2 regions of the Streptomyces sp. NPDC038135 genome follow, and region 1 is predicted to be linked to the other one. Evidence: riboswitches for the same ligand, from Rfam matches in the RefSeq annotation. Region 1 holds a riboswitch; the other holds the start of a gene.

Region 1 (14,452 bases):
ACGCCGAGATCCGCTCGACCATGGCCAGGTAGGCCGCTCGCGCCTCGGCGGCGGCCGGCCCGTGCGAGGGGTTCTGCGCCGGATGCATGCGCGCACGATACGGGCCCCTCCCGGATGAGGCCAGGGACGTCACCGGGCGGCCGCCCTGGCCGGAAGCGGACGTGCCGGAATCGGACAGGAGCGGACGGACCGTACGGCGGTTAACCTCGTCGCCGCCCGCCCAACTCCTCGTGGCACCCGGTACGCCTCCCCAGCCCCACCACTCGCCGGGAGCCGTCGAGGAGCGGGGCGCCGACCCCCGGATCCGGCCGGTTCCGCGCGGCGAGGCTTGACCCGCGCTTGGCATGCGCATGCTCATTACGGCAGTGCGGGACCGCCCACCCGGGTCCGCACCCCCACCCGCATCGGCCGGGGGGCGCGGCACCACCACGCCCCGCCTCCCGGTTCCTCCCACCCCACGAAGGAGACACGGTGCTTCGAAGAATCTCCCCGACCGGGCTGTCCCTGACAGGTGTCACCCTGGCCGCCGCACTGGGCCTGGCGGCGCTCCCCGCGAGCGCCGCGCCGGCCCGTGAGGGCACCGGCGCCCCGGCCGCACTCGCCGCGGCCGCACCCGACATCGACGTCACCAAGGTCCAGGCGCACCTGACCGAGCTGAACGCCATAGCCACCCGCAACGGCGGCAACCGCAGGTCGACCACCCAGGGCTACCGCGACTCGGTCGCCTACGTGAAGGGCAAGCTCCAGGCGGCCGGTTACACCGTCACCGAGCAGGCCTGCACCTCCGGCTGCACCAGCGGCGCGGGACCCAACCTGATCGCCGAGTGGCCGCACGGCGACGCGTCGAAGGTGTACATGTTCGGCTCGCACCTCGACAGCGTCTCCGCCGGACCCGGCATCAACGACAACGGCTCCGGCAGCGCCACCCTCCTGGAGGTCGCGCTGAAACTCGCCGAGACCAACCCGTCGATGGCGGGCCGCGTCCGCTTCGGGTGGTGGACGGACGAGGAACAGGGCCTCAACGGCTCGGACTTCTACGTCCGTTCGCTGACCTCCGCCCAGCGCTCGGCGATCAAGGCGTACTACAACTTCGACATGGTCGCCTCGCGCAACGGCGGCTACTTCATCAACCACATCACCTCCGCGGCCGCCGCACCCATGAAGGCCTACTGGGACTCGCTGAACCTCCAGCCGGAGGAGAACACCGAGGGCGCCGGCCGCTCCGACGACTACTCCTTCGAGAACTACGGCATCCCCACCTCCGGCTACGCCATGGGCGCCAGCGCCCGCAAGACCTCGGCGCAGGCGGCCAAGTGGGGCGGCACGGCGAACGCCGCGTACGACAGCTGCTACCACTCCTCGTGCGACACCACGAGCAACATCAACGCCACCGGGCTGAACCGCAGCGCCGACGGCGTCGCCTACACCCTGTGGTCGCAGGCGGTCTCGGCCACCGTCCCGGCCGACGACTTCTCGCTCTCGGCGAGCCCCGCCACCGGCAGCACCGCCCCGGGCGCCTCGGTGACCACCACCGTGTCCACCGCCACGACCAACGGCTCGGCCCAGACGGTCGGTCTGTCCGCCTCGGGCGCCCCCGCCGGGGTCACGGTCTCCTTCAGCCCGGCCTCGGTCACCTCCGGCGGCTCGTCCACGGCGACCGTCACCGTCGGCTCCTCTGTGGCCCCGGGGACGTACAACCTCACGATCACCGGCACCGGTTCCACCACGCACACCGCGCAGTACACGCTGACCGTCACCGGCGCGGGCGGCTGCACCGCCTCGCAGACCGTAGCCAACGGCGGCTTCGAGAGCGGCACGTCGCCGTGGACGGGCGACACCGGCGCGATCGGCGCGTTCAGCGGCCAGTCAGCCCACTCCGGCACCCGGTACGCGTGGCTGGCGGGCTACGGCTCCACCGCCACCGACACGGTCGGCCAGACCGTGACCATCCCGGCCGGCTGCACCCGGGCGACCCTGAAGTACTGGCTGCACATCGACACCGGCGAGTCGGGCTCCACGGCGTACGACACCTTCCAGGTCAAGGTCGACGGGACCGTGAAGCAGACGTACTCCAACGTCAACGCGGCCGCGGGCTACGTGGAGCGCACGCTCGACCTGAGCCAGTACATCGGCCGGCAGATCACGCTGACCTTCACCGGCTCCGAGGACTCCAGCCTGCAGACCAGCTTCGTCGTCGACGACGTCACCCTGACGACCGGCTGATCGTCCGACAGCCCGGCGGCAGGTGACGAGACGCGTCGTGGCGGGCCCCCGTTCCCCGGGCGCCCGCCACGGCGCAGTCGCTAGCACTCGATGATGTTCACCGCGAGCCCGCCCCGGGCCGTCTCCTTGTACTTCACCGACATGTCCGCGCCGGTGTCCTTCATGGTCTTGATGACCTTGTCCAGGGACACCTTGTGCGAGCCGTCGCCGCGCATGGCCATCTTCGCCGCGGTGACCGCCTTCACCGCGGCCATGCCGTTGCGCTCGATGCACGGGATCTGGACCAGTCCGCCCACGGGGTCGCAGGTCAGGCCCAGGTTGTGCTCCATGCCGATCTCGGCCGCGTTCTCCACCTGCTCGGGGCTGCCGCCGAGCACCTCGGCGAGGGCGCCCGCGGCCATGGAGCAGGCGGAGCCGACCTCGCCCTGGCAGCCGACCTCGGCGCCGGAGATGGAGGCGTTCTCCTTGAACAGCATGCCGATGGCGCCGGCGGCGAGCAGGAAGCGGACCACGCCGTCCTCGTCGGCGCCCGGCACGAAGTTGATGTAGTAGTGCAGGACCGCCGGGATGATGCCCGCCGCGCCGTTGGTCGGGGCGGTGACCACCCGGCCGCCGGCCGCGTTCTCCTCGTTCACCGCCATCGCGTAGAGCGTGATCCACTCCATCGCGTGCGCGAGCGGGTCGCCCTCGGCGCGGAGCTGGCGGGCCGAGACGGCCGCGCGCCGGCGCACCTTCAGACCGCCGGGCAGGATGCCCTCCCGGGTCATGCCCCGCTGGACGCACTCGCGCATGACCCGCCATATCTCCAGCAGGCCCGCGCGGATCTCCTCCTCGGTGCGCCAGGCCCGCTCGTTCTCCAGCATCAGCGAGGAGATCGACAGACCCGTCTCCCGGGTCAGGCGCAGCAGCTCGTCACCGGTGCGGAAGGGGTACTTCAGGACCGTGTCGTCCAGCACGATGCGGTCGGCGCCGACCGCGTCCTCGTCCACGACGAAGCCGCCGCCGACCGAGTAGTACGTCTTGGAGAGCAGCTCGGCGCCGACCGCGTCGTACGCCCACACCGTCATGCCGTTGGCGTGGTACGGCAGCGCCTTGCGGCGGTGCAGGACCAGGTCGTCGTCGAAGGAGAACGCGATCTCGTGCTCGCCGAGCAGCGAGATCCGGCCCGACCGCCTGATCGTCTCCACCCGCTCGTCGGCCGACTCGACGTCCACCGTGCGCGGCGAGGCGCCCTCCAGACCGAGCAGCACCGCCTTCGGGGTGCCGTGGCCGTGGCCGGTCGCGCCGAGCGAGCCGTACAGCTCGCAGCGCACCGCGGCGACGGAGCCCAGCAGGTCCTCGTTGCGCAGCCTGCGGGCGAACATGCGCGCCGCGCGCATCGGACCGACCGTGTGGGAGCTGGACGGGCCGATGCCGATCGAGAACAGGTCGAAGACCGAGATGGCCACGGAAACTCCTCAATACGGGGTGGTGCGGGTGCGGCACCGCGCACACGTTCCAGTGTGCGCGGTGCCCGGCGAAACAGGGACTTACTTGTTCAGACCCGGGTACAGCGGGTGCTTGTCGGCCAGGGCCTTCACCCGGGCCCTGAGCCCCTCCACGGCGGCGCCCTCGAACGGGGCGGACGCCTTGAGGGTCTCGGCGATCACGTCCGCGACCTCGGTGAAGTCCTCGGCCGTGAAGCCCCGGGTCGCCAGGGCCGGCGTACCGATGCGCAGGCCCGAGGTCACCATCGGGGGACGCGGGTCGTTCGGGACGGCGTTGCGGTTGACCGTGATGCCGACCTCGTGGAGGCGGTCCTCGGCCTGCTGCCCGTCCAGCTCGGACTCACGCAGGTCCACCAGGATCAGGTGCACGTCCGTGCCGCCGGACAGCACGTTGACGCCGGCCTCGCGGGCGTCGGCGGCGGTCAGCCGCGCGGCGAGGATGCGGGCGCCCTCCACCGTACGGCGCTGGCGCTCCTTGAACTCCTCCGAGGCGGCGACCTTGAAGGACACCGCCTTGGCCGCGATCACGTGCTCCAGGGGGCCGCCCTGGAAGCCCGGGAAGACGGACGAGTTCAGCTTCTTCGCGAAGGCCTTCTTCGCCAGGATGACGCCGCCGCGCGGGCCGCCGAGGGTCTTGTGGGTCGTGGAGGTGACCACGTCCGCGTACTCGACCGGGTTCGGGTGCAGACCCGCCGCGACCAGGCCCGCGAAGTGCGCCATGTCGACCCACAGGTACGCCTCGACCTCGTCGGCGATCCGGCGGAACTCGGCGAAGTCGAGCTGCCGCGGGTAGGCCGACCAGCCGGCGATGATCACCTTGGGGCGGTGCTCCTTGGCGAGCCGCTCGACCTCGGCCATGTCGACCAGGCCGGCCTCGTCCACGTGGTAGGCGACCACGTCGAACTGCTTGCCGGAGAAGTTCAGCCGCATTCCGTGGGTGAGGTGGCCGCCGTGCGCCAGGTCCAGGCCGAGGATGGTGTCACCGGGCTGGGCGAGGGCGAACAGCGCCGCCTGGTTCGCGGAGGCGCCGGAGTGGGGCTGGACGTTGGCGTACTCGGCGCCGAACAGCTCCTTGATCCGGTCGATGGCGATCTGCTCGGCGACGTCGACGTGCTCGCAGCCGCCGTAGTAGCGGCGGCCGGGGTAGCCCTCGGCGTACTTGTTGGTCAGCACCGAGCCCTGGGCCTCCATCACCGCGAGCGGCGCGAAGTTCTCCGAGGCGATCATCTCCAGCGTCGACTGCTGGCGGTTCAGCTCGGCGTCGACCGCGGCGGCGATCTCCGGGTCCAGTTCGTGCAGGGACGTGTTCAGGACAGTCATACGGCTACGACTCCTCAGCCGGCGTTCTGGGCGGTGTACTCGTCGGCGGAGAGCAGGTCGGCCGGCTCCTCGGTGACGCGTACCTTGAACAGCCAGCCGCCCTCGAAGGGGGCCGAGTTCACCAGCGACGGGTCGTTGACGACGTCCTCGTTGACCTCGGTGATCTCACCGGTGACCGGCGAGTACAGGTCCGAGACCGACTTGGTCGACTCCAGCTCGCCGCAGGTCTCACCCGCGGACACCGTGGAACCGACCTCGGGGAGCTGGGCGTAGACCACGTCGCCGAGCGCGTTGGCCGCGAACTCCGTGATGCCGACCGTCGAGACGCCGTCCTCGGCGGCCGACAGCCACTCGTGCTCCTTGCTGTAGCGCAGCTGCTGGGGGTTGCTCATGGCCTGAATTCTCCTGTACGCGCGGGAGTGCTGATGAATGGGGGACTGCCGGATCCGCTGCCGGGCAGCGGGATGTGCGCAGGGTCACGTCCGGGGACGGACCGCGCCCAGTGTCTACTTCTGGCGCTTGTAGAAGGGCAGCGCCACGACCTCGTACGGCTCGTGGCTGCCCCGGATGTCCACGCCGACGCCCTCGGCGCCCGGCGCCGCGTGCGCCGCGTCGACGTACGCCATCGCGATCGGCTTGCCCAGGGTGGGGGAGGGGGCGCCGGAGGTGACCTCGCCGATCACCTCGCCGCCCGCGACGACGGAGAACCCGGCCCGCGGCACCCGGCGGCCCTCGGCGACCAGGCCGACGAGCTTGCGCGGCGGGTTCTGCTCGGCCCTGGCGGCGGCCTCGGTGAGCGCCTCGCGGCCCACGAAGTCGCCCTCCTTCTCGAACTTCACCACCCGGCCCAGCCCGGCGTCGAAGGGCGTCAGGGAGGTGGTCAGCTCGTGCCCGTACAGCGGCATGCCCGCCTCCAGGCGCAGGGTGTCCCGGCAGGACAGGCCGCACGGCACCAGGCCGGCGCCCTCGCCCGCCTTGGTCAGCGCCTGCCACAGCTCCACCGCGTGCTCCGGCTTCACGAACAGCTCGAAGCCGTCCTCGCCGGTGTAGCCGGTGCGCGCGATCAGCGCGGGGACGCCGGCGACGGTGCCGGGCAGGCCCGCGTAGTACTTCAGGCCGTCCAGGTCGGCGTCGGTCAGCGACTTCAGGATGCCGGGGGACTCGGGGCCCTGGACCGCGAGCAGCGCGTAGGCGTCGCGGTCGTCGCGCACCTCGGCCTCGAAGCCCGCGGCGCGCCCGGTCAGCGCGTCCAGCACCACCTGGGCGTTGGAGGCGTTGGCGACGACCATGTACTCGTGCTCGGCCAGCCGGTAGACGATCAGGTCGTCCAGGATGCCGCCGTCGGCCTGGCAGATCATGGTGTAGCGGGCGCGGCCGACGCCGACGGAGGCGATGTTGCCCACCAGGGCGTAGTTCAGCAGGGCTGCCGCCTGCGGCCCGGTCACGGTGATCTCGCCCATGTGGGAGAGGTCGAAGAGGCCGGCCCGGGTCCGCACCGCGACGTGCTCGTCGCGCTCGGAGCCGTAGCGCAGCGGCATGTCCCAGCCGGCGAAGTCGGTCATCGTCGCGCCGAGCGAACGGTGCAGGGCGTCGAGCGCGGTGCGGCGCGCTGGAGTGGGTTCGGTACTGCTCATCGGTCGGTCGTCTCCCAGGGCAGGTATGACAGGCGAGGAACGTTCCTCCCCATCTGTCATCGGAACCTGAGAGGTTCGCCATGATCCTCACGAGGAGTGGTCACGGCTTGCACCTTGGGTGGAGCCACTGTCGCAGCGGCCCGCTTTTCAGATGTGCCTCGCCCGCGCGGTAACGGGGCCTGAGAGATTCAAGGGAGGGACTTGCTCCTTCGGCGTCCCAGCGGAGCTGGCTGGGAACTCTCCCGCGCGGATTCAAGCGGCCGGTATGCAGTTGGCGCGCACATCATTGCACGCCGCGCCCCGCCCCGTCAGGGCCCGCATCTGTAACCGAGCTGTGGCAGTACGCGTACCCAACCGCTGGACCGGCGCATTACCTTCTCTTTACATTCGATGGGCAAAGGGTTACCGAGCCCACAGGGGAGGACGATGACGGTGAACAGGACCACGGCCTACGCCGCCACCACCGGTCTCGCGATGCCGGAGCAGCCCTCCGCCCCGGCCCGCGAGCGCTGCGCCGGGCGGCCCGCCCCGGTCGTCCGCGACCTGCGCGAGCGCGCCGGGCGCAGCCCGCACGACCTGCTCTTCGGCCCCCGCGACCTGGTGGTGGTCACCGGGCTGCCCGGCAGTGGCAAGTCCACCCTGATGCACCGCGCGGTCCCCGGCCACCGCGTCGACTCCCAGGACGCCCGCGACCGCTGGGCCGCCCGCGTGCCCCGCTTCCTGCCCTACGCGCTGTACCGCCCCCTGGTCCGGCTCGCCCACTACGCCGCACTGCGCCGCGCCCTCGGCACCGGCGAGGGCGTCGTCGTCCACGACTGCGGCACGCAGGCCTGGGTGCGCGGCTGGCTGGTCCGCGCGGCCCGCCGCCGCGGCGGCACCCTGCACCTGCTGCTGCTCGACGTCACCGCGGAGACCGCCCGCGCGGGCCAGCGCGAGCGCGGCCGCGGCGTCTCCCGCTACGCCTTCCGCCGCCACCGCCGTACGGCGGCCCGCCTGCTGCGCGCGGTGGAGCGGGGGGAGCTGCCCGCCGGCTGCGGCTCGGCGGTGCTGCTGGACCGGGACGCCGCCGCGGTGCTGCGCCGCATCGGCTTCGCCGGCCGATCCGGCTGAGCGCCGTCACGGCCACCCGCTAGCCTTTCGGACCACAGCAGTGGTTCCCAGCAGGCGGCAGGCAGATGGACTTCTCGGCGGCGGACCTTCCCGCGGACTTCCCGGCACAGACGCACCCCCACCCGCACGGCGGTTGGCCCGGCAACGAACTGGAGGAGGTGCTCTCGGCCTCCCTCGGCATACCCGGCGCGGGCGGGCGGATCGCCGAGGTGCTGGGCCGCAGCCTGCTGTGGGTCCCGCTGCCCAACGGCGGCGGACCGCACAGCGGACCGCTGGACCTGCCCACGATGGAGATCGAGGGCCAGGTGTACGTCCCGGTCTTCAGCTCCGAGGAGCAGCTCCGCCTGGCGGCCGGCTCCCACATGTCCTTCACCGTCGCCCCGGCGGTGGAGTTCGCGCGCGGGCTGCCCCCGCAGGCCGGCATCCTCGTGAACCCCGACGGGGTGGTCGGCCTGCCGCTGCCGCCCGAGGCGGTGGCCGAACTGTGCCGCACCGGCCACACCCCGCTGGACGGCCCGGCCACCGGCGGCCGGGTCCGCCTCTTCGAGCCGGACTGGCAGGACGACCCGGTCGACTTCCTCGCCGCCGCCTCCGCCGAGTTCGCCGGCACCGGCGTGGTGGTCACGGCCCGCCGCTGCCTGGCCTCGGTGGAGACGGCCGACCCCGTGATGTTCGTGGGCGTCGAACTCTCCCAGTGGGAGGGCGACCTGCGGGCCCTTCCGCTGGAGGCCCTCGGCCGGGCCCTGGGCAAGGCGCCGGTCGGATGGCAGGTCAACCTCGTCCTTCTGGACGTCACGGACGACCCGGTGGCCACCTGGCTCAAGTCCCACGTCCGCCCCTTCTACCAGTACGGCCACTAGAAGGCGGCGCCGAGGAGGCACGGACCCGGGGGCGCGGGGCGGTGTCGGTCAGCGGCTCCGTCAGCGGCGAGACCGGCCGACCGGCCTCCGCCCACCCGCGCCCGCGCAGGAACCCGGGGCTCCGAGCCGATCGGCGCTTAAGCTGTCTCCGAACGCGGGGCACTGATTCGAGAAGGGCCGGTAAGACAGGTGAGCGCGAGCCACAGCGGCAGCGTCGAGCACATGCTGCGCCAGGTCACCCCCGGCCGCTACGACGCCTACGAGGCACTGCTGCGCGCCCTCGCCACTCCCTCCTCCGGCCAGATCTGGATGCTGCTGTGGCACGGCCAGGCCGGGTCCCCGGACGCCCAGTACGGGAACATGGAGGTCGACGGCCTCGGCTACGCCCCCTGCGTGACCTCCGCGCAGGAACTCTCGGCCAGCGGCTGGAACCGCTCGTACGAGGTGGTCGACGGGCTCGACGTGGCCCGCACCCTCTACCCCGACCACTACGGCCTCTGGCTCAACCCGCACGCCCCGGGCGGCGGCGTCGGCATCCCCTGGACGGACCTGCGCCGCATCGCCACCGGCCTCGACCGCCAGCCCGCCGGCCCGCTGCGGCTGTCGGAACCCGGCGTCGACGTCGCGCAGTTCTACGCCCTGCTCGCGCAGAACGCCCACCGCACCCCGGCCCTGCGCTCGCTGCGCCGCGCCTGGGTGCAGCCCACGCTCGGCGCGCCGTACCTCGCCATCGGCCTCGACGTGTACGACACCTCGCCCGCCTCCGTCGACTCGGTGCGCGCCATGATGCAGCAGTCCGTCGGCGCGGTCCCCGAGGGGCTGCCGGTGTCCACGGTCGCGATGACCGACGACTACGACCCGGTGGTGCTGTGGATGCGGGCCAACGCCCGCCCGTTCTACGATCGCGACGCGCACGCGGCCGTCCCCCAGCCGCAGCCGCAGACCCCGCCGCAGCCCCAGGCGCCGGCTCCCGGGTACGGCTACCCGCCGGTCCACGGGGGCTACTGAGCAACCGGGCCGGGTAGTCCGCCACTTGGACAGTGATGGAGAATTCGTGTCCGAGACGGACTTCTCCGCGCGTAGAAGAGCGATGTTTCGTCCGTTTCGAAACAAAACAGCTGTCTGCCCCAAGTGCCCCGCGTCCGGTGGCCGTTACCCACTGATCGGATAACGGAATCCCCTGGACTGCATCACGGTTGCGCATACTTTCCCCGTCAGCTCTGGCGGGTGATCGCAAAGAAGCTGAAGACTCGCGATTCAGACGTGAGGTCGAACCTCACGATCGAGGCAAGTCGACAAAGCCGCAAACCGCGGCAGGCGCAGGCCGGTCACCACCGGCGAGAGGGGTCGGGTCACTGTGACCGCACCGATCGAGACCACCGGGGCGGCAGCCGAGGCACAGCCGGAAGCTGTGCTCGAGGGTGCCGGTAAGGGGCGGATCGAGGGTCGTTCCCTTGGGCAGATCGCCTGGTCGAGATTCAAGAGGGACAAGGTCGCGGTGGCGGGCGCCGTCATCGTCGTCCTGCTGATCGCCCTGGCCGTCCTCTCCCGGCCCCTGCAGGCCCTGCTCGGCCTCGACCCCAACGCCTTCAACCAGGACCTGATCACCCCCGACACCTCGCTGCCCAAGGGCAGTTGGGGCGGCATGAGCGCCGACCACCCGCTCGGCGTGGACCCGAAGTTCGGCCGTGACATCGCCACCCGAGTCCTGGAGGGCTCCTGGGTGTCGCTGGTGGTCGCCTTCGGCGCCACGATCCTCTCCAACGTGATCGGCGCCATCATGGGCGTCATCGCGGGTTACTACGGCGGCCGAGTGGACAACATCATCAGCCGCCTGATGGACACCTTCCTCGCCTTCCCCCTCCTGCTGTTCGCCATCGCGATCTCCGCCACGCTCCAGGGCGGCGCGTTCGGCCTCAACGGGCTCCCGCTCCACCTGAGCGTGCTGATCTTCGTCATCGGCTTCTTCAACTGGCCCTACCTGGGCCGGATCGTGCGCGGCCAGACCCTCGCCCTGCGTGAGCGCGAGTTCGTGGACGCCTCCCGCGGCATGGGCGCCAAGGGCCCGTACATCCTGTTCCGGGAGCTGATGCCCAACCTGGTCGGCCCGATCATCGTCTACTCGACGCTGCTCATCCCGACCAACATCCTCTTCGAGGCGTCCCTGAGCTTCCTCGGTGTCGGCATCCAGCCCCCGCAGGCCTCCTGGGGCGGCATGCTCCGCGAAGCGGTCACCTACTACCAGGTCGATCCCCAGTTCATGATCGTGCCCGGTCTCGCCATCTTCGTGACCGTCCTGGCGTTCAATCTGCTGGGCGACGGTCTCCGCGACGCTCTCGACCCGCGCAGCCGCTGACGCCTGCGACCACCCGAGAGCCCGAAAAGTTTCCGACTATGGAGGGGAAAGCACCCATCATGCGAAGGTCAGCGCTGGCCGCTATCGCGGCCATCGGCTCCGCCAGCCTGCTCGTTGCAGGTTGCAGCAAGGCCGATGACAACAAGGACAACAACGGCTCGTCCGCCGGGGCCAACGCCGCGACCAAGGGTGTGGTCAACGCTTCCGACAAGAAGGGCGGCACGGTCACCTACGAACTGTCCGACGTGCCGGACTCCTTCGACCCCGGCAACACGTACTACGCGTACATGTACAACCTCAGCCGGCTCTACGCCCGCCCGCTGATGACGTTCCAGCCCGGCGCCGGCGAGAAGGGCAACACCCTCGTCCCGGACCTCGCCGCGAGCAAGGGCGTCCCGAGCGACGGCGGCAAGACCTGGACGTACAAGCTGCGTTCGGGCCTGAAGTACGAGGACGGCTCGCCGATCACCTCGAAGGACGTCAAGTACGCCGTCGAGCGCTCGAACTTCGCGCGTGACGTGCTCTCCCTCGGCCCGAACTACTTCCAGCAGTTCATGGCCAAGGGCGACAAGTACAAGGGCCCCTACAAGGACAAGAGCGGCAAGGGCCTGTCCTCCATCGAGACGCCGGACGACACCACCATCGTCTTCCACCTGAACCAGGCGTTCCAGGAGTTCGACTACCTCGTCGCCGCCCCGCAGACCGCGCCGGTGCCCCAGTCCAAGGACAAGGGCGTCGACTACGTCAAGCACATCGTGTCGTCGGGCTCGTACAAGTTCCAGAGCTACGAGGACGGCAAGCAGGCCGTGCTCGTGCGCAACGAGAACTGGGACGCGAAGACGGACCCGCTGCGCAAGCAGCTGCCGGAGAAGATCGTCGTCAAGCTGAAGGTCAACCCGGAGACCATCGACCAGGACGTCCTGGCCGGTGACGCGATCGACCTCGCCGGTGCCGGCGTCCAGGCCTCCACCCAGGCCAAGGTGCTCACCGACACGGCGAAGAAGGCCAACACGGACAACACCTACGGTGGCCGGCTCGTCTACATGGCGATCAACACCAAGGTGAAGCCGTTCGACAAGCCCGAGTGCCGCAAGGCCGTGCAGTACGCGATCGACAAGGTCTCGGTGCAGACCGCCGAGGGCGGCCCGATCCGCGGCGACATCGCCTCCACCGTGCTTCCCCCGGACATCCCGGGCTACGAGAAGTCGGACGTCTACGCGACCTCCGGCAACAAGGGCGACGCGGCCAAGGCCAAGGAGCAGCTGAAGGCCTGCGGCAAGTCGTCGATCAGCACCAACATCTCGGCCCGCTCGGACCGTCCGCAGGAGATCGACGCCGCCACGGCGATCATCAACTCGCTGAAGAAGGTCGGCATCAACGCCAGCCTGAAGCAGTACCCGTCCGGCAAGTACTTCACCGACTACGCCGGTGTGCCGAAGTTCACCGAGAAGCAGAACATCGGCCTGATCATGATGCAGTGGGGTGCCGACTGGCCCTCCGGCTACGGCTTCCTGCAGCAGATCCTGAACGGCAAGGCGATCAGCCAGTCCGGTAACACCAACCTGTCGCAGTACGACAGCAAGGACGTCAACTCCCTGCTGGGCAAGGCGATCGGCACCCAGGACGACGCCGAGCGCAACAGCCTGTACACGCAGATCGACAAGAAGACCATGGACGACGCCGTCCTGGTCCCGCTGACCTACTTCAAGGTCCTGCTGGCCCGCCCGCAGAACTACACCAACCTGGTTTCCACGGCGGCCTTCAGCGGTCAGTACGACTACCTCAACATCGGCGTCGCGTCGAAGTAGCAGCCCCGGAAGGCAGGTGAAGGCATTGGTGCCCGCGGGCTTCGCGGCCCGCGGGCACCAGCGCCGGTCCCCGTGATCTCGTACATCCTCCGCCGGACGTTCGCGGCAGTGATCCTGCTGCTGGTCGTCTCCGCGGTCACCTTCGCCATCTTCTTCCTGCTGCCACGGCTTGCCGGCCAGACAGCGGACCAGTTGGCGCAGCAGTACATCGGCAAGAGCCCGTCGAAGGCGGACATCGCCGCTGTCAAGCACAACCTCGGTCTGGACCAGCCCGTCTACGTCCAGTACTGGCACTTCATCAAGGGGATCGTGGCCGGCGCCACCTACGACCTCGGCCCCACCACGGTGCACTGCGACGCACCCTGCTTCGGTTACTCCTTCAAGAACCACCAGGCGGTGTGGCCGGAGCTCACCTCGCGCCTTCCGATCACCCTGTCGCTGGCCGTGGGCGCCGCCGTGCTGTGGCTGGTCTCGGGCGTCGTGGCCGGTGTCATCTCGGCCCTGAAGCCGCGTTCGTTCCTCGACCGCACCTTCATGGGCATCGCGCTCACCGGCGTCTCGCTGCCCATGTTCTTCACGGGCAACCTGGCGATCCTGCTCTTCACCTACCAGTGGCCGATCTTCGGCAAGACGTACGTCCCGCTCACCGAGAACCCGGCACAGTGGGCCAACACGCTCTTCCCGGCGTGGTGTTCCCTGGCCCTGCTGTACTCCGCCATCTACGCGCGGCTGACCCGCTCGGGCATGCTGGAGACGATGAACGAGGACTTCATCCGCACGGCCCGCGCCAAGGGCCTGCGGGAGCGCACCGTCGTCACCCGGCACGGACTGCGCGCCGCCCTGACCCCGATCATCACGGTCTTCGGCATGGACATCGGTCTGCTGCTCGGCGGCGCCGTGATCACCGAGTCGGTGTTCTCGCTGCCCGGCATCGGCCAGTACGCGGTGCAGGGCATCACCGACAACGACCTGCCGAAGATCCTCGGCGTGACGCTGCTCGCCGCCGCCTTCGTCGTCTTCGCAAATCTCCTGGTGGACGTGCTCTACGCCGCCGCCGACCCGCGGGTGAGGCTCTCGTGACCGAACTCTCCAAGACCGGCGCCGCCGTGGGCGAGCCCACCTCCGCGTCCCAGCCCCCCAAGGCGTTCCTCGAGGTCCGCGACCTCAAGGTGCACTTCCCGACCGACGACGGCCTGGTCAAGTCCGTCGACGGACTCAGCTTCTCGCTGGAGAAGGGCCGCACCCTCGCCGTCGTCGGCGAGTCCGGCTCCGGCAAGTCGGTGACCTCGCAGGCCATCATGGGCCTGCACCGGCTCGGCACCCGCGGCAAGAACGTGCGGATGACCGGCGAGATCTGGCTGGACGGCAAGGAACTGGTCTCCGCCGCCCCGGACGAGGTGCGCAAGCTCCGCGGCCGCGAGATGGCGATGATCTTCCAGGACCCGCTGTCCGCGATGCACCCGTACTACAAGGTCGGCGACCAGATCGTCGAGGCCTACCGGGTCCACCACGACGTCAGCAAGAAGGTCGCCCGCAAGCGGGCCATCGAGATGCTGGACCGGGTCGGCATTCCCGAGCCGGCCAAGCGCGTCGACGGCTACCCGCACGAGTTCTCCGGCGGTATGCGCCAGCGCGCCATGATCGCCATGGCCCT
Region 2 (14,452 bases), on a different contig from region 1:
GAAGGGAAGGCGAGATGGACACGGACGGCGAGGTGTGGACCGAAGCCGGTCCCGCGCGGGTGCCGACCGGGGCGCGGGCCCCCCTGCCCGCTGCCGGAACCGGCCCGGAGGCCCCCGGCGGGCAGGGGCTCGACGCCCGGCTGGTCGTGGACCGGGAGGGCTTCCGGCTCGACGTCGCGCTGACCGCGGCCCCCGGCGACGTCATCGCCCTGCTCGGCCCGAACGGCGCCGGCAAGACCACCGCCCTGCGCGCCCTCGCCGGACTGCTCCCGCTCACCGGCGGCCACCTGCGGCTGGACGGCACCTCACTGGAGCGCACCCCGCCGGAGTCCCGCCCGGTCGGCGTCGTATTCCAGGACTACCTGCTCTTCCCGCACCTGTCCGCCCTGGACAACGTGGCGTTCGGGCCGCGCTGCCAGGGCGTCGGCAAGGCCGAGGCACGCGCGCAGGCGGCCGCCTGGCTGGACCGCATGGGACTCGCCGGGCACGCCGGGGCCAAGCCCCGCCGCCTGTCCGGCGGCCAGGCCCAGCGCGTCGCGCTCGCCCGCGCCCTGGCCACCCGGCCGAGGCTGCTGCTCCTGGACGAACCGCTCGCCGCGCTGGACGCCCGCACCCGCCTGGACGTCCGGGCCCAGCTCCGTCGCCACCTCGCCGAGTTCGAGGCCGTCGCCGTGCTGGTCACGCACGACCCGCTGGACGCCATGGTGCTCGCGGACCGGCTGGTCGTCGTCGAGCACGGACACGTCGTGCAGCAGGGCACCCCCGGCGAGATCGCCCGCCGGCCGCGCACCGACTACATCGCCCGGCTGGTCGGCCTCAACCTCTACCGCGGGCAGGCCGGCGGGCACGCGGTACGGCTGGACGCCGGCCCCTCGGTGACCACCACGGAGGACCTGTCCGGCCCCGTCTTCGTGGCCTTCCCGCCGGCCGCCGTCACGCTCTTCAGGGACCGGCCCTCGGGCGCCAGCGCCCGCAACCTGTGGGCCTGCGAGGTCGCGGGCCTGGAGACCCACGGCGACCAGATCCGCGCCGACCTCACCGGCGAGCTCCCCCTCGCCGCCGATCTCACCACCGTCGCCGCCGCCGAGCTGGACCTGCACCCGGGTGCGTCGGTCTGGGCGACGGTGAAGGCGACGCAGACCCACGCATACCCGGCCTGACCGGGCGGGCGCTCTACGGTGGGTGCTCATGACTCTGAGCATCCGCAACCAGCTCCCCGGCACTGTGACCGAGGTCCGTCCTGGCGAGGTCATGGCCATCGTCAAGGTGCGGCTCGACGGCGGCCAGGAGCTGACGGCCGCCATCACCCGGGACGCCGCCGAGCAACTCGCCCTCGCCCCCGGCACCGCCGTCCGCGCCCTGGTGAAGTCGACCGAGGTCTCCCTGGCCACCGGCAGGATCGAGGGCCTGTCGATCCGCAACCAGCTCCCCGGCGCGCTCACCCGCCTCACCAGGGGCGAGGTCATGGCCTCCGCGAAGGTCGCCGTCGCGGGCGGCGAGCTGACGGCGGTGGTCACCAGGGACGCGGCCGAGGACCTCGGCCTCTTCGTGGGCTCCGACGTGGTCGCCCTGATCAAGGCGACCGAGGTGTCGCTGGCCACGGCCTGAGGGCGCGTGGAGACGCGGGAGCCCCGCCCGGTCCACGGGCGGGGCTCACACGTACGGCTCGCTCAGTCCTCGTACGCGTCCAGCGGCGGGCAGGAGCACACCAGGTTGCGGTCGCCGAAGGCCTGGTCGATGCGGCGCACCGGCGGCCAGTACTTGTCCGCCACCGAGACACCGCCCGGGAAGACGGCCTCCTCGCGGCTGTAGGCGTGGTCCCAGTCCGCGCCGAGCGCCCGCGCGGTGTGCGGGGCGTTGCGCAGCGGGTTGTCCTCCGCCGGCCAGGCTCCGGAGCCGACCTTCTCGATCTCCGCGCGGATGGCGATCATCGCGTCGCAGAACCGGTCCAGCTCCGCCAGGTCCTCGGACTCGGTCGGCTCGATCATCAGCGTGCCGGCCACCGGGAAGGACATGGTCGGCGCGTGGAAGCCGTAGTCGATGAGCCGCTTGGCGACGTCGTCCACGCTCACGCCGGTCGCCTTGGTCAGCGGGCGCAGGTCGATGATGCACTCGTGCGCGACCAGGCCGCCGGGGCCGTTGTAGAGCACCGGGTAGTGCGGCTCGAGGCGCTTGGCGACGTAGTTGGCGGAGAGCACGGCGACCTGGGTGGCGCGCTTGAGCCCCTCGCCGCCCATCAGGCGGACGTACGCCCACGAGATCGGCAGGATGCCCGCGCTGCCCCACGGCGCGGCGGAGACGGGGCCCACACCGGTCTCGGGGCCGGCCGCCGGCTGCAGCGGGTGGTTCGGCAGGTACGGCGCCAGGTGCGAGCGGACCGCCACCGGGCCGACGCCGGGGCCGCCGCCGCCGTGCGGGATGCAGAACGTCTTGTGCAGGTTCAGGTGCGAGACGTCGCCGCCGAAGTGACCCGGCTTCGCGAGGCCGACCAGCGCGTTGAGGTTGGCGCCGTCGACGTACACCTGGCCGCCCGCGTCGTGGACCTGGGCGCAGATGTCGGCGACGTGCTCCTCGAACACACCGTGCGTCGACGGGTAGGTGATCATCAGCACGGCCAGCTCGTCGCGGTGCTGCTCGATCTTTGCCCGCAGGTCGGCGACGTCGATCTCGCCGTCCTCGGCGGTCTTGACGACGACGACCTTCATGCCGGCCATCACGGCGCTGGCCGCGTTGGTGCCGTGCGCGGAGGAGGGGATCAGGCAGACGGTGCGCTGCTCGTCGCCGTTGGCGCGGTGGTAGCCGCGCACGGCCAGCAGACCGGCCAGCTCGCCCTGCGATCCGGCGTTCGGCTGCAGCGAGACCTTGTCGTAGCCGGTGACCTCGGCGAGCCGGTCCTCCAGCTCGCGGATGAGCGTCAGGTAGCCCTCGGCCTGCTCGGCGGGCGCGAAGGGGTGCAGCTGCCCGAACTCGGGCCAGGTGACCGGCTCCATCTCGGTGGTCGCGTTGAGCTTCATGGTGCAGGAGCCCAGCGGGATCATGCCGCGGTCGAGCGCGTAGTCACGGTCGGCGAGCCGGCGCAGGTAGCGCAGCATCGCGGTCTCGGAGCGGTGCTCGTGGAAGACCGGGTGGGTGAGGTAGTCGTCGGTGCGCAGCAGGGCCTCGGGCAGGGCCTCGCCGGCCGCCGCGTCCAGCGCCTCGATGTCGCCGTCCACGCCGAAGGCCGCGAAGACGGCCTCCACCTGGGCCCGGTTGGTGGTCTCGTCGCAGGCCAGGGAGACCAGGTCGGCGTCGACGAGACGCAGATTGACGCCGCCCGCCCGGGCCGCGTCCACGACCTCGGCGGCCCTGCCGGGCACGCGCGCGGTGAGGGTGTCGAAGTAGGCGCCGTGCACGATCTCGACGCCGCCGGCCTTCAGGCCTTCGGCGAGGATCGTGGCGTAGCGGTGGGTGCGGCGGGCGATGGTGCGCAGCCCCTCGGGGCCGTGGTAGACGGCGTACATGCCGGCCATCACGGCGAGCAGCACCTGGGCGGTGCAGATGTTGCTGGTGGCCTTCTCACGGCGGATGTGCTGCTCACGGGTCTGCAGCGCCAGGCGGTACGCCTTGTGCCCGTCGGCGTCGACGGACACGCCGACGAGACGGCCGGGCAGGCTGCGCGCGAACTTCTCGTGCACCGCCATGTAGCCGGCGTGCGGCCCGCCGAAGCCCATCGGCACGCCGAAGCGCTGGGTGGTGCCGATGGCGATGTCGGCGCCCAGCTCGCCCGGCGAGGTCAGCAGGGTGAGCGCGAGCAGATCGGCCGCGACGGTGACGAGGGCGCCCAGCCCGTGCGCCTGGTCGATGACGGGCTTGATGTCGCGGACGGCGCCGGAGGCGCCCGGGTACTGGAGCAGCACGCCGTTGATCTCGCGCTCGGCGATCTCCGCCGGGATGCCGTCGGAGAGGTCGGCGACGACGACCTCGACGCCGGTCGGCTCGGCGCGCGTCTCGATCACGGCGACGGTCTGCGGCAGGACGTCCGCGTCGATCAGGAACAGGCCCTTCTTGTTCCTGCCCATGCGCCGGGAGAGCGCCATGGCCTCGGCGGCGGCCGTGCCCTCGTCCAGCAGGGACGCGCCGGACGTCGGCAGCCCGGTGAGCTCGGCGACCATGGTCTGGAAGTTCAGCAGAGCCTCGAGCCGGCCCTGGGAGATCTCCGGCTGGTACGGCGTGTAGGCCGTGTACCAGGCGGGGTTCTCCATGACGTTGCGCAGGACGACCGGCGGGGTGAAGGTGCCGTAGTAGCCGAGGCCGATCATGGAGCCGAGGACCTGGTTGCGGTCGGCGAGCGAGCGCAGCTCGGCGAGGACCTCGGCCTCGGTGCGGGCGCCCGGCAGGTCCAGGGCGTCGGCGTTCTTGATCACGTCCGGGACCGCGGCGGCGGTCAGCTCGTCGAGCGAGCCGTAGCCGACGTGCGCGAGCATCTTGGCCCGCGCCTCCTGGTCGGGCCCGATGTGGCGCTGCTCGAAGGGGATGCCCGCTTCGAGCTCGGAGAGCGGGGTGCGATGGGCGGTCATTGCGGAGGCCTCCTGGTCTGACACGACCTTCGAGGGGCACCCCGGTACGGATACCCCGACGGCCTCCCCCTCTGTCATCTCGACCTGAGAGCTTCACCGGCGGCCCGAAGGCGCCGGCTTTCACCGTCGGTGAGGGCGGACGCCGTCGACATCCGCCCTGCTTTCCAGAGTGACCTCGTCCGTGCGGTACGTGGGCCTGAGAGATTCCGGGGAGGATTTGCTCCTTCGGCGCCTCCGAGGTGGTCGGAGGACTCTCCCGCACGGGGTCAGCAGCCGCTGTCAGCCTACCAGCGAGGTCAACGCCCGGGCCTTCGAGTGGCCGCCTCCCTGATTGTGCTCTTTCGTAGTGCTTACGGATGAGTTGCGACCACGTGGAGGGAGAGGGACCGTGCAGACCGACATCGATCCGCGCAACCTGATCGGCCGCAAGGCGTTCGACCGCACCGGCACCAAGATCGGCACCATCGACGAGGTGTACCTCGACGACGCCACCGGCGTGCCGGAGTGGGCCGCCATACGCACCGGTCTGTTCTCCCGGGACGCCTTCGTCCCCCTGGAGCCCAGCGAGATCGTCGAGGGCGCCCTGCGGGTCCCCTTCGACCGCGCGCTCATCAAGGACGCACCCGACTTCGGCGTGGGCCGCCACCTCTCCCCCGAACAGGAACTCCAGCTCTACCACCACTACGGCCTGGACGTGGCTGCGCCCTCCCCGCTCGCGGACCACGACTTCGGCAAGCTGGCGGGCACGGAGGAGCCCTGATCCCGCGCCGTCGGCCACCGCGCGGGGGAAGGCGGAGCACCCCACCACGGTGGCGCCGGCACCCGGTCGGCCCTGCAACCCGCTACGGATCGGCGTCGACAGCGCCCGAAAGGCTCGGCGGCCCCATGTCCGGCACCCCGGGCGACGGCTCCGGGGCCGACACCAGCGGCAGCGGATCCGCCGGCTCCAGCGCGGGATCCCCGACGCCGAACGTCCGCACCCGCCCCGGCCCCGACTGGGGCGTCTCGAAGCGCACGGTCACCCGGCCGAGGCCACTGCCCTGCACCCAGCCGTGGCCCAGCTCGGCGTGCCGCACGTCCTGCCCGGCGCGCCACTGCCGCTCGCCGGGCTCCGGCCGCTCCGGCACGGGCTCGGTCACGGCCTCCTCCGGCGACCGCGCCTCCCCGGACGGCTGCGCCGCCTGGGCGAACAGGTCCTCCTGGGTGTAGTCGGCGAGCCCGGTGACGCCGACCCCCAGCAGCCGCACGCCGCCCGTGGTGTCCACGGAGTCCAGCAGCCGCTCGGCCGCCTCCCGGATCACGGCGGGGTCGTCCGTGGGCCCTCGGAGCGTCTCCGACCGGGTCAGCGTCGAGAAGTCGTACCGGCGGACCTTCAGCACGATGGTCCGCCCCGACAGCCCGGCACCGCGCAGCCGGCCCACGCACCGGTCGGCGAGCCGCCGCACCTCGAGACCGACCCTCATCCGGTCGTGGATGTCCACGTCGTAGGTGTCCTCGACCGACACCGACTTGGCCTCCCGCTCGGCGACCACGGGCCGGTCGTCGCGCGCCAGCGCCATCGCGTACAGCGCGTGCCCGTGCGCCTTGCCGAGGAGCCGTACGAGTTCGTCCTCGCCGGCCTCGGCCAGCTCCTCGACCGTGGTGATCCCGGCCCGCCGCAGGTGGTCCCCCGTCGCCGGTCCCACCCCGGGCAGGATCCGCACCGACATCGGCCCGAGCAGCGCCCGCTCGGTGCCGGGTTCGACGAGGACGAGTCCGTCGGGCTTGGCCTCCTCCGAGGCGATCTTCGCGAGCATCTTGGAGGCGGCCAGCCCCACCGAACCGGTGAGCCCGGTGACCGCCCGTATGTCGCAGCGCAGCTTCGTCCCCACCCGGCGCGCCGAGTCCGCGTCCCAGGCCGCCTCCCGGGCCTCGAGGTCGACGAACGCCTCGTCCAGGCTCAGCGGCTCCACCAGCGGCGACAGCTCCCGCAGCAGCGCCATCACCTGCTCGCTCACGGACCGGTACAGATTGAAGCGGGGCACCAGGTACGCGGCGTTCGGCGCCAGCCGGCGCGCCTGGGCCATCGGCATCGCCGAGTGCACCCCGAACACCCGCGCCTCGTACGAGGCGGTGGCCACCACCCCGCGCGGTCCCAGCCCGCCCACGACCACGGCCTTGCCCCGCAGGCTCGGCTTGGACGCCTGCTCCACGGAGGCGTAGAAGGCATCCATGTCGAGATGCAGGATCGTGGGCGCGTTTCTCACACCTCCGATGCTGCACCACACCACTGACAACGCGGGCGCACGGCCCGCGCGGTGCGGCGCGGATCAGCGGGGCGCGGTCAGACGGCCCGGTTGCGGCGCCGCGCCAGCTCGTCGGCCGGGTTGTGACCGACCAGGGTCTCCCCCGTGTCGACACGCTCACCGTGCAGCTGGGAGAGCGCGCTCTCCACGTCCCGCCAGACCACGCCGACGGCGATCCCGAACACGCCCTGGCCGCCCTGGAGCAGGGCGTGCACCTCGTCCGGCGAGGTGCACTCGTAGACGGTGGCGCCGTCGCTCATGAGGGTCATGCGCTCCAGGTCCTGGAACCCGCGCTCCCGGAGGTGCTGCACGGCCGTGCGGATGTTCTGCAGCGAGACCCCGGTGTCGAGGAACCGCTTCACGATCTTGAGGACGACCACGTCCCGGAAGCTGTAGAGGCGCTGCGTGCCCGAACCGTACGCGGGCCGCACGCTCGGCTCGACCAGTCCGGTGCGGGCCCAGTAGTCCAGTTGCCGGTATGTGATGCCGGCGGCCGCACATGCCGTGGGACCCCGGTAGCCGATCTCCTCGGACGCCATGGACGCCACCCCTCCGCCGTCCGGCACCGCCGTCGGCCGCTGTGGGGCGTGGTCGACCGCGCCGCCGGGATATGCGTACTGCCCACTGGAACGCGGCTGGGAACTCGGGGGAGAGTACGGACCGCTCTCCCCGAAACCGCGTCCGGGGGCACCCCCAGCCGTACCGTCGCCGCTCGTTCTCACGCCGACCTCCGTCCTTGAACTGCCCTCTCGACGGTAGGCAGTCACCAGGGGTGCGTCAACGATCGCCACACTCGCCACGCCGGGTGATAATCACCCTAAGAGTGGTTTCTCGTGCCCCACCGCGGGGAAAGGCTAGCCGAATGCTCTCGCGGAAGACCGCGTGACGCTCTGGATGGCCGGTGGCAATTGCCACGACACTGCACGACCCACCCGCGCCACCGCCCCGGGGCACAGAGCCGCTAGCGGGGCCCGGAACCGCTCGCGCCTCACTGGCTGCTGGTGCCGAAGTCCTCGGGCGAGATCTGGTCGAGGAACTCGCGGAACTTCTCCACCTCGTCCTCCTGCTCGTCCGGGATCGCGATGCCGGCGTCGTCCAGCACCGTGTCGCTGCCGTAGATCGGCGTCCCGGTGCGCAGGGCCAGCGCTATGGCGTCGGAGGGACGGGCGCTCACCTCGACCCCGCTGGCGAAGACCAGCTCCGCGTAGAAGACGCCCTCACGCAGATCCGTGATGCGCACTTCGGTCAGCTCCTGGCCGACGGCCTCCAGCACGTCCTTGAACAGGTCGTGGGTCAGCGGCCGCGCGGGGGCCATGCCCTGCTGGGCGAAGGCGATCGCCGTGGCCTCCCCCGGCCCGATCCAGATGGGGAGGTAACGGTCGCCCCCCACTTCGCGCAGGAGCACGATCGGTTGGTTGGAGGGCATTTCGACCCGGACACCTACGACATCGAGCTCGTTCACACAGCAACCCTAGGCCGTGCTCGGGACCTTTGGGTAGTCGGGCCGGGAACAGGTGCCCGATCCGGCCGCGCGGGACGCCCCGCCGTTCAGGGCAGCCGCACTCCGAGAGCACTCTGCACCAGCGCCGCGTGCAGCCGTGTCGTGAGCGCCGCCAGCTCCTTCGCGCGGGCCTCGGCGTGAGCCCTGGTCTGCGGGTTGCGGTGGCGTTTCAGCGGGGCCACCACCTGGTCCACCAGGCCCGCCTCCCGGTCGGCCGCTGCCTTCATCACCCGCAGATGGCGCGGCTCGATCCCGAACCGCCCCAGCTCGGCCACGAGCGAGGCCACGGTGACGGCCGCCGCGTCGTACACCCCGTCCTCCAGTGGAGCGATCAGCCCGTACGACTGCCACTCCGCGAGGTCGTCCTCGCCGATGCCGGCCGCCGCGAGCAGCTCGGCCCGTCCGACACGGGCCACCGTGGGCCGCTCGGACGGCTCCGGCGGGTCGTCCCCGGTGCGCTGGCGCCCCACCACGGGCAGCTGCACGGCCTCGCCGCGCTCCATGGCGTCCAGGTGCTCACGGATCACCTTGAGCGGCAGATAGTGGTCCCGCTGCATCCGCAGGACGTGCGCGAGGCGCTCGACGTCCCCGGGACCGAACTTGCGGTACCCCGACGGCGTCCGCCGCGGCTCGACGAGCCCCTCTGCCTCCAGGAAGCGGATCTTGGAGATGGTGACGTCGGGGAACTCGTCACGCAGCGCGTTCAGCACCGCGCCGATGCTCATCAGCCCGTCCGTGGCGGCGGTACCGCTTCGGGCACCGCCGCTCGGTGTGTGCAGCATGGACCTTCCCTGGGTTCCCCCGGACGGAAGTCCAGGGGTCAGATGCCCTGCCGGCTCGCGTAGAAGACCAGCCGGTACTTGCCGATCTGCACCTCGTCGCCGTTCGACAGAGGCACCTGGTCGATCCGCTCGCGGTTGACGTACGTGCCGTTCAGGCTGCCCACGTCGGCGACCGTGAACGAGCCGTCCGGGGAGCGCCGGAACTCCACGTGCCGGCGGGAGACCGTGACGTCGTCCAGGAAGATGTCGCTCTGCGGGTGCCGGCCGGCCGTGGTCAGGTCGCTGTCCAGCAGGAAGCGGCTGCCCGAGTTCGGCCCCCGGCGCACCACCAGCAGCGCCGAGCCCAGCGGCAGCGCGTCGACCGCGGCCTGCGCCTCGGGCGAGAGCATCGGCACCTGCGTCTGCCCGGTCACTTCGGCGTCGTAGGCCTCGATGCCGGAGATGGAGATCGTGGACGTGGTCTCCGAGGGACGCTCCGCCGCCACACCGGGCCGCAGCGGCGCACCGCAGTTGGAGCAGAAGCGGGCGTTCTCCGCGTTGCGGTTACCGCACCTCGTACACACCAGGACGGACATGGACGGATCCTCCTGCCGCGGTTGCCCCGCGGGGGCGTTGGGCGCATAGGGGTCGGAGGCAAACCCTCCACCCGCACTTGAGGGTGACGGTTGCCCGAAACCTATGCCGCCGGACTGGGCAGGGTCAACAGACGCCGCGCCCTGGCCTCCGGAAATGTCACCGCCCGGACCAGCGACCTGGTCGCGGAACAGCGGGCGCTGGCCCTCTGCGTCAGGCTGGGCACGATGACGAGCGGTCGCGTTGTCGCCGCCCTCTCGCGCGCTCTTGCCGAACAACTTCGCAAACAACTTCACGGGCGATTCCCCTTGACCGAAACAGACCCGCCCGTGGGGCAGGACGAACCCTGATTGCCTACACCGGTCGACCCGGACATCCTCACAACGTCCGTATCCACCAGACAGTTTCCACCACGCGCCACTTCTTCGGTGCGCCGACCCCCCGCAACCTCATGCCCCTGCCGGACGCCCCCCATGCACCACCGGTTCACTGGGAGGACGACCGAGCGTAGTCAGGCTGCTTCACCTGTCGCAAGGCGTCCACGACGATCTTGTCCGACCGCTCGACGGTCACCGTGGCCTGCTCCTTCTCCAGAGTCTGCACCACGCCTCCCGGAATGTTCAGAGCCGGTTCGAGATCCTGCGACTTGCCGATGACCTGGAAACGATACGGTGCGTTGATCTTGTTCCCGTCGACGCTCACGCTCTTGCCGGAGTCCGTGAAGTAGGTGCTCGCGATCACGCGCACGCCGTTCACCTGGATCGCCTCCGCGCCGGCCGCGCGCAGCTCCTGGATCGCGTCGAGCAGCATGTCCGCCTTGACCGTCCCCTTCGGGTCCTCGATCGTCATGGTGATGCCGGGACCCTGCGCCGCCACGGTGCCCGCCAGAATGCCGAGTTGCTTCTCCTTCTCGGCCGTCTGCCGGCGCGCCTCGGCCGCCTGGTCGGAACTGCTCTGCAGCTCCTGACGCTGCTTGTCGAGTCCCTGCTTCTCGTCCTCAAGACGCTGAGTACGGTCGTCCAGTTCATCGAGGATGCGAACGAGGTCTTCCTGACGTGCCCCGCGCAGCGCGCTGTCGCTGTCGCTGTTCGACGCCACCTGCACGGCCAGACCGAAGCCGAGACCGAACAGCAGCACGGCGACGATGAGTTGGGCCCGGGTGAGGCGCGGCGGCCACACCCCCTTGATCAGCCGCTGGCGGCCGGTGAGCGGGGGTTCGGCGCTCCCGGCTCCCTCGGCGGGCGTCCTCGGCCCGTCGGGCGTCCGCTCCGGGCCCACGGGGGCCCGCTCCGGACCGGTCGGCGTGCGCTCCGGCCGGGCGGCCGGGGCAGGGACCTCGTCGGGCAGTTCCTTGCGCAGCCTGTTCTCCGGCTGCTCGTCCTGGTTGCTCATCGCTCTCAAGCCCGGAAGACGTGTCGCCGGATCGCCGCGGCGTTGGAGAAGATGCGGATGCCGAGGACGACCACGACACCGGTGGACAACTGCGCGCCGACGCCCAGCTTGTCGCCCAGGAAGACGATCAGCGCGGCCACCACCACGTTGGACAGGAACGACACCACGAAGACCTTGTCGTCGAAGATGCCGTCGAGCATGGCCCGCAGACCGCCGAACACCGCGTCGAGCGCGGCCACGACGGCGATCGGCAGATAAGGCTCGACGACCGCCGGAACCTCCGGCCGGACCAACAGGCCGGCCACGACTCCCACGATGAGGCCCAGTACGGCGATCACGATGTGCCCTTCTCAGTCTTATCGGCGTTCGGCTGTGCTGTGCGTACGGTCACACTCGGTGCGGCGGGCAGGCGGACGTCCCCCTCGGTGGAGATGGTGGCCCGGATGCCGAAGTTCTCCTCCAGGGCGTGCAGATACAGCCCGTCGGCGCTGTCCTGGAACCTGGTGCTCAGCTTCTGCCCGTCCCCCACCGCCAGCACCGTGTACGGCGGCACCAGCGGCCTGTTGTCGACCAGTATCGCGTCACCGGCGGCGCGGATCGCGGACAGGGCCGTCAGCCGCTGGCCGTTGATGGAGACGGCCTCGGCCCCAGAGGCCCACAGCCCGTTCACCACCCGCTGCATGTCGCGGTCGCGCACCCGGCCGGTGTCGGAGAAGCCGGAGGTCTCGCGCGGATTGGAGCCGTCGCCGCCGGCGCTGGCCTCCTTGGCGTCGTTCACCACCAGCCTGACGCCGGGGCCGTGCACCGCGGTCGCGCCCGACAGCACACCCATAAGATCGGCCTCGGAGCCCCCGCCGCTGCGTCGCAATGCCGCCCGCCGGCGCGTGTCGACGTCGTCGCGCAGTTTGTCGACGTCGCTCTCGAGCCGGTCCGCGTCCGCGGTCTCCTTGTCGATGCGGTCGATGAGCTCCTGGCGCTCCTTGGCCACCACGGGGGCCGCGATCCTCGCCTGCGCCGCTCCGACGGTGACCACCAGCGCGGCGAGGACCAGGCCCGCCGCCAGGCCCAGCTTCGCGCGGAGCGTCTTCGGCAGCCCGCCGGCCTCACCCTGCGCCTCCCGCCGGGCGGCCGCCTCCGCGTAGCCGTCGTCGAGGCTGTGGTCCATGACGTTGGTGATCAGCGACATGGACGCGTCCGGGCGCGACGGCCGCGGAGGGCTGCTCCGAACGGGGGATTGCTGCGGCATGCCGCACATCGTCGCATGTCGCGAGCAGTACCTCCGAACGGCCCCACGCGCGCGTGCCGGACAGGCCCCCTCGGGGACACCTGTCCGGCACGCGCGCGTGCGGTGGCTTTCGCCGTCCGGAGCCGCCGGTCCTACCGCCCGGCGCTGTCCACCACGGCCGCCCACTCGTCCAGCAGGGCCTGCGCCGAGGCGTCGTCCGGCCCCTCGGCCCACAGGTGGGTGACGGCCTCGGCCGGGTCGGGCAGCACCATCACCCAGCGCCCGTCGGTCTCCACGACCCGCACACCGTCGGTCGTGTCGACGGACCGGTCCCCGGCCGCCTCGACGACCCGCCGCATGACGAGGCCCTTGACGGCCCACGGCGTCGCCAGGTCCCGCTTGAGGACGTGCGCCCGCGGGATCCGCGCGTCGATCTGGCTCAGCGTGAGCTGCGTACGGGCCACCAGCCCGATCAGCCGTACGAAGGCGGCCGTGCCGTCGTAGACGCTGCTGAACTCGGGGACGATGAACCCGCCCTTGCCGTCACCACCGAAGATGGTGCCCTCTTCGCCTCCCACGCGCGTGAGGTCGTCCGGAGAGGTGGTGGTCCACTCGACCTGGGTGCCGTGGTAGGCGGCCACCTGCTCGGCGATCCTGGTCGTGGTCACCGGCAGCGCCACCCGGCCGCTGCGGCGTTCCGCGGCGACCAGGTCCAGCATGACGAGCAGCGCCCGGTCGTCCTCGATGATCCGGCCCTTCTCGTCCACGAGCGACAGCCGCTCGCCGACGGGGTCGAACCGCACACCGAACGCGGCCCCGGAGGACGCCACGATCTCACCGAGACGCACCAGGCCCTTGCGCCGCATCTCCTCGGTCTCCGTCGGACGGGACTCGTCGAGACCGGGATTGATCGTCAGCGAGTCCACGCCGAGCTTGCCGAGGAGGCTGGGCAGCACGAGACCGGCGCTGCCGTTGGACGCGTCCACGACGACCTTGAGGCCCGATTCCGCTATCCCGGTGATGTCGACGTTCCTCAGCAGCGACCCGGTGTACGAGTCGAAGACGCTGGCCGGGAAGTACAGGTCGCCGATCTCACCGGGGAACGCCCGGCGGTACTCCTGCCTTGCGAACACGCGGTCCAGCTTGCGCTGGCCGCCCTGCGACAGGTCCGCGCCCTGTCCGTCGAAGAACATGATGTCGACGGAGTCCGGCACACCCGGCGAGGTCCGGATCATGATGCCGCCGGCGCTGCCGCGCGCGGTCTGCTGCCGGGCCACGGGCAGCGGGACGTTCTCCAGGTCCCGTACGTCGATGGCGCTGGCCTGGAGCGCGGAGATCACCGCTCGCTTGAGTGCGCGGGCGCCTCGGGAGTGGTCACGGGCCGTGGTGACCGTGGCCCCCTTCTTCAGGGTGGTCGCGTAGGCGCCGGCGAGCCGTACGGCCAGCTCGGGGGTGATCTCGACGTTGAGAATGCCCGAGACACCGCGGGCCCCGAACAGGTTGGCCTGCCCCCTGGACTCCCAGATCACCGAGGTGTTGACGAAGGCGCCGGCCTCGATGGTCTTGAACGGGTAGACCCGCACATTGCCCTGGACGATCGATTCTTCACCGATCAGGCACTCGTCGCCGATGACCGCGCCGTCCTCGATCCGGGCGGCTCGCATGATGTCGGTGTTCTTGCCGACGACACAACCGCGCAGATTGCTGTGCTGGCCGATGTACACGTTGTCGTGCACGACGGCCCGGTGCAGGAAGGCGCCGCTCTTCACGACGACGTTGGAACCGACGACCGTGTGCTCGCGGATCTCGGCGCCGGCCTCCACCTTGGCGTAGTCGCCGATGTAGAGCGGGCCGCGGAGCACCGCGTCGGGATGCACCTCGGCGCCCTCGGCCACCCAGACGCCCGGGGAGATCTCGAACCCGTCGATGTCGACGTTGACCTTGCCCTCGAGGACGTCGGCCTGCGCCTTGACGTAGCTCTCGTGGGTGCCGACGTCCTCCCAGTAGCCCTCGGCGACATAGCCGTAGATCGGCTTGCCTTCCTTCATGAGCTGCGGGAAGACGTCGCCGGACCAGTCGACGGAGACGTCGGCCTCGACGTAGTCGAAGACCTCGGGCTCCATGACGTAGATGCCTGT

Evidence for each region. A riboswitch is a leader RNA that binds a small molecule or an ion and turns the genes downstream of it on or off. The one in region 1 is predicted to bind glycine.
Region 2: it holds a riboswitch for glycine, as region 1 does, so the genes downstream of both, gcvP (aminomethyl-transferring glycine dehydrogenase) here and gcvT (glycine cleavage system aminomethyltransferase GcvT) in region 1, are expected to answer to the same signal.

The regions. Positions count from the first base shown of each region.
Region 1 covers NZ_JBVJXS010000011.1:28,723-43,174, forward strand. The annotation lists gene ACZ7JA_RS29275 (helix-turn-helix transcriptional regulator) at 1-88, opposite strand, end outside; gene ACZ7JA_RS29280 (M28 family peptidase) at 472-2,223, shown strand; gene ACZ7JA_RS29285 (L-serine ammonia-lyase) at 2,304-3,671, opposite strand; gene glyA (serine hydroxymethyltransferase) at 3,753-5,030, opposite strand; gene gcvH (glycine cleavage system protein GcvH) at 5,045-5,422, opposite strand; gene gcvT (glycine cleavage system aminomethyltransferase GcvT) at 5,537-6,664, opposite strand; glycine riboswitch at 6,708-6,821, opposite strand; glycine riboswitch at 6,822-6,919, opposite strand; gene ACZ7JA_RS29305 (AAA family ATPase) at 7,097-7,774, shown strand; gene ACZ7JA_RS29310 (enhanced serine sensitivity protein SseB) at 7,840-8,634, shown strand; gene ACZ7JA_RS29315 (enhanced serine sensitivity protein SseB C-terminal domain-containing protein) at 8,857-9,642, shown strand; gene ACZ7JA_RS29320 (ABC transporter permease) at 9,992-10,990, shown strand; gene ACZ7JA_RS29325 (ABC transporter substrate-binding protein) at 11,050-12,798, shown strand; gene ACZ7JA_RS29330 (ABC transporter permease) at 12,871-13,878, shown strand; gene ACZ7JA_RS29335 (ABC transporter ATP-binding protein) at 13,875-14,452, shown strand, end outside.
Region 2 covers NZ_JBVJXS010000006.1:1,438-15,889, reverse strand. The annotation lists gene ACZ7JA_RS17580 (ABC transporter ATP-binding protein) at 15-1,160, shown strand; gene ACZ7JA_RS17575 (TOBE domain-containing protein) at 1,189-1,608, shown strand; gene gcvP (aminomethyl-transferring glycine dehydrogenase) at 1,671-4,556, opposite strand; glycine riboswitch at 4,731-4,825, opposite strand; gene ACZ7JA_RS17565 (PRC-barrel domain-containing protein) at 4,945-5,316, shown strand; gene ACZ7JA_RS17560 (DNA polymerase IV) at 5,399-6,802, opposite strand; gene ACZ7JA_RS17555 (MerR family transcriptional regulator) at 6,880-7,563, opposite strand; gene ACZ7JA_RS17550 (bifunctional nuclease family protein) at 7,830-8,303, opposite strand; gene ftsR (transcriptional regulator FtsR) at 8,390-9,124, opposite strand; gene ACZ7JA_RS17540 (FHA domain-containing protein) at 9,163-9,993, opposite strand; gene ACZ7JA_RS17535 (DUF881 domain-containing protein) at 10,184-11,089, opposite strand; gene ACZ7JA_RS17530 (small basic family protein) at 11,095-11,427, opposite strand; gene ACZ7JA_RS17525 (DUF881 domain-containing protein) at 11,424-12,344, opposite strand; gene ACZ7JA_RS17520 (mannose-1-phosphate guanyltransferase) at 12,467-14,452, opposite strand, start outside.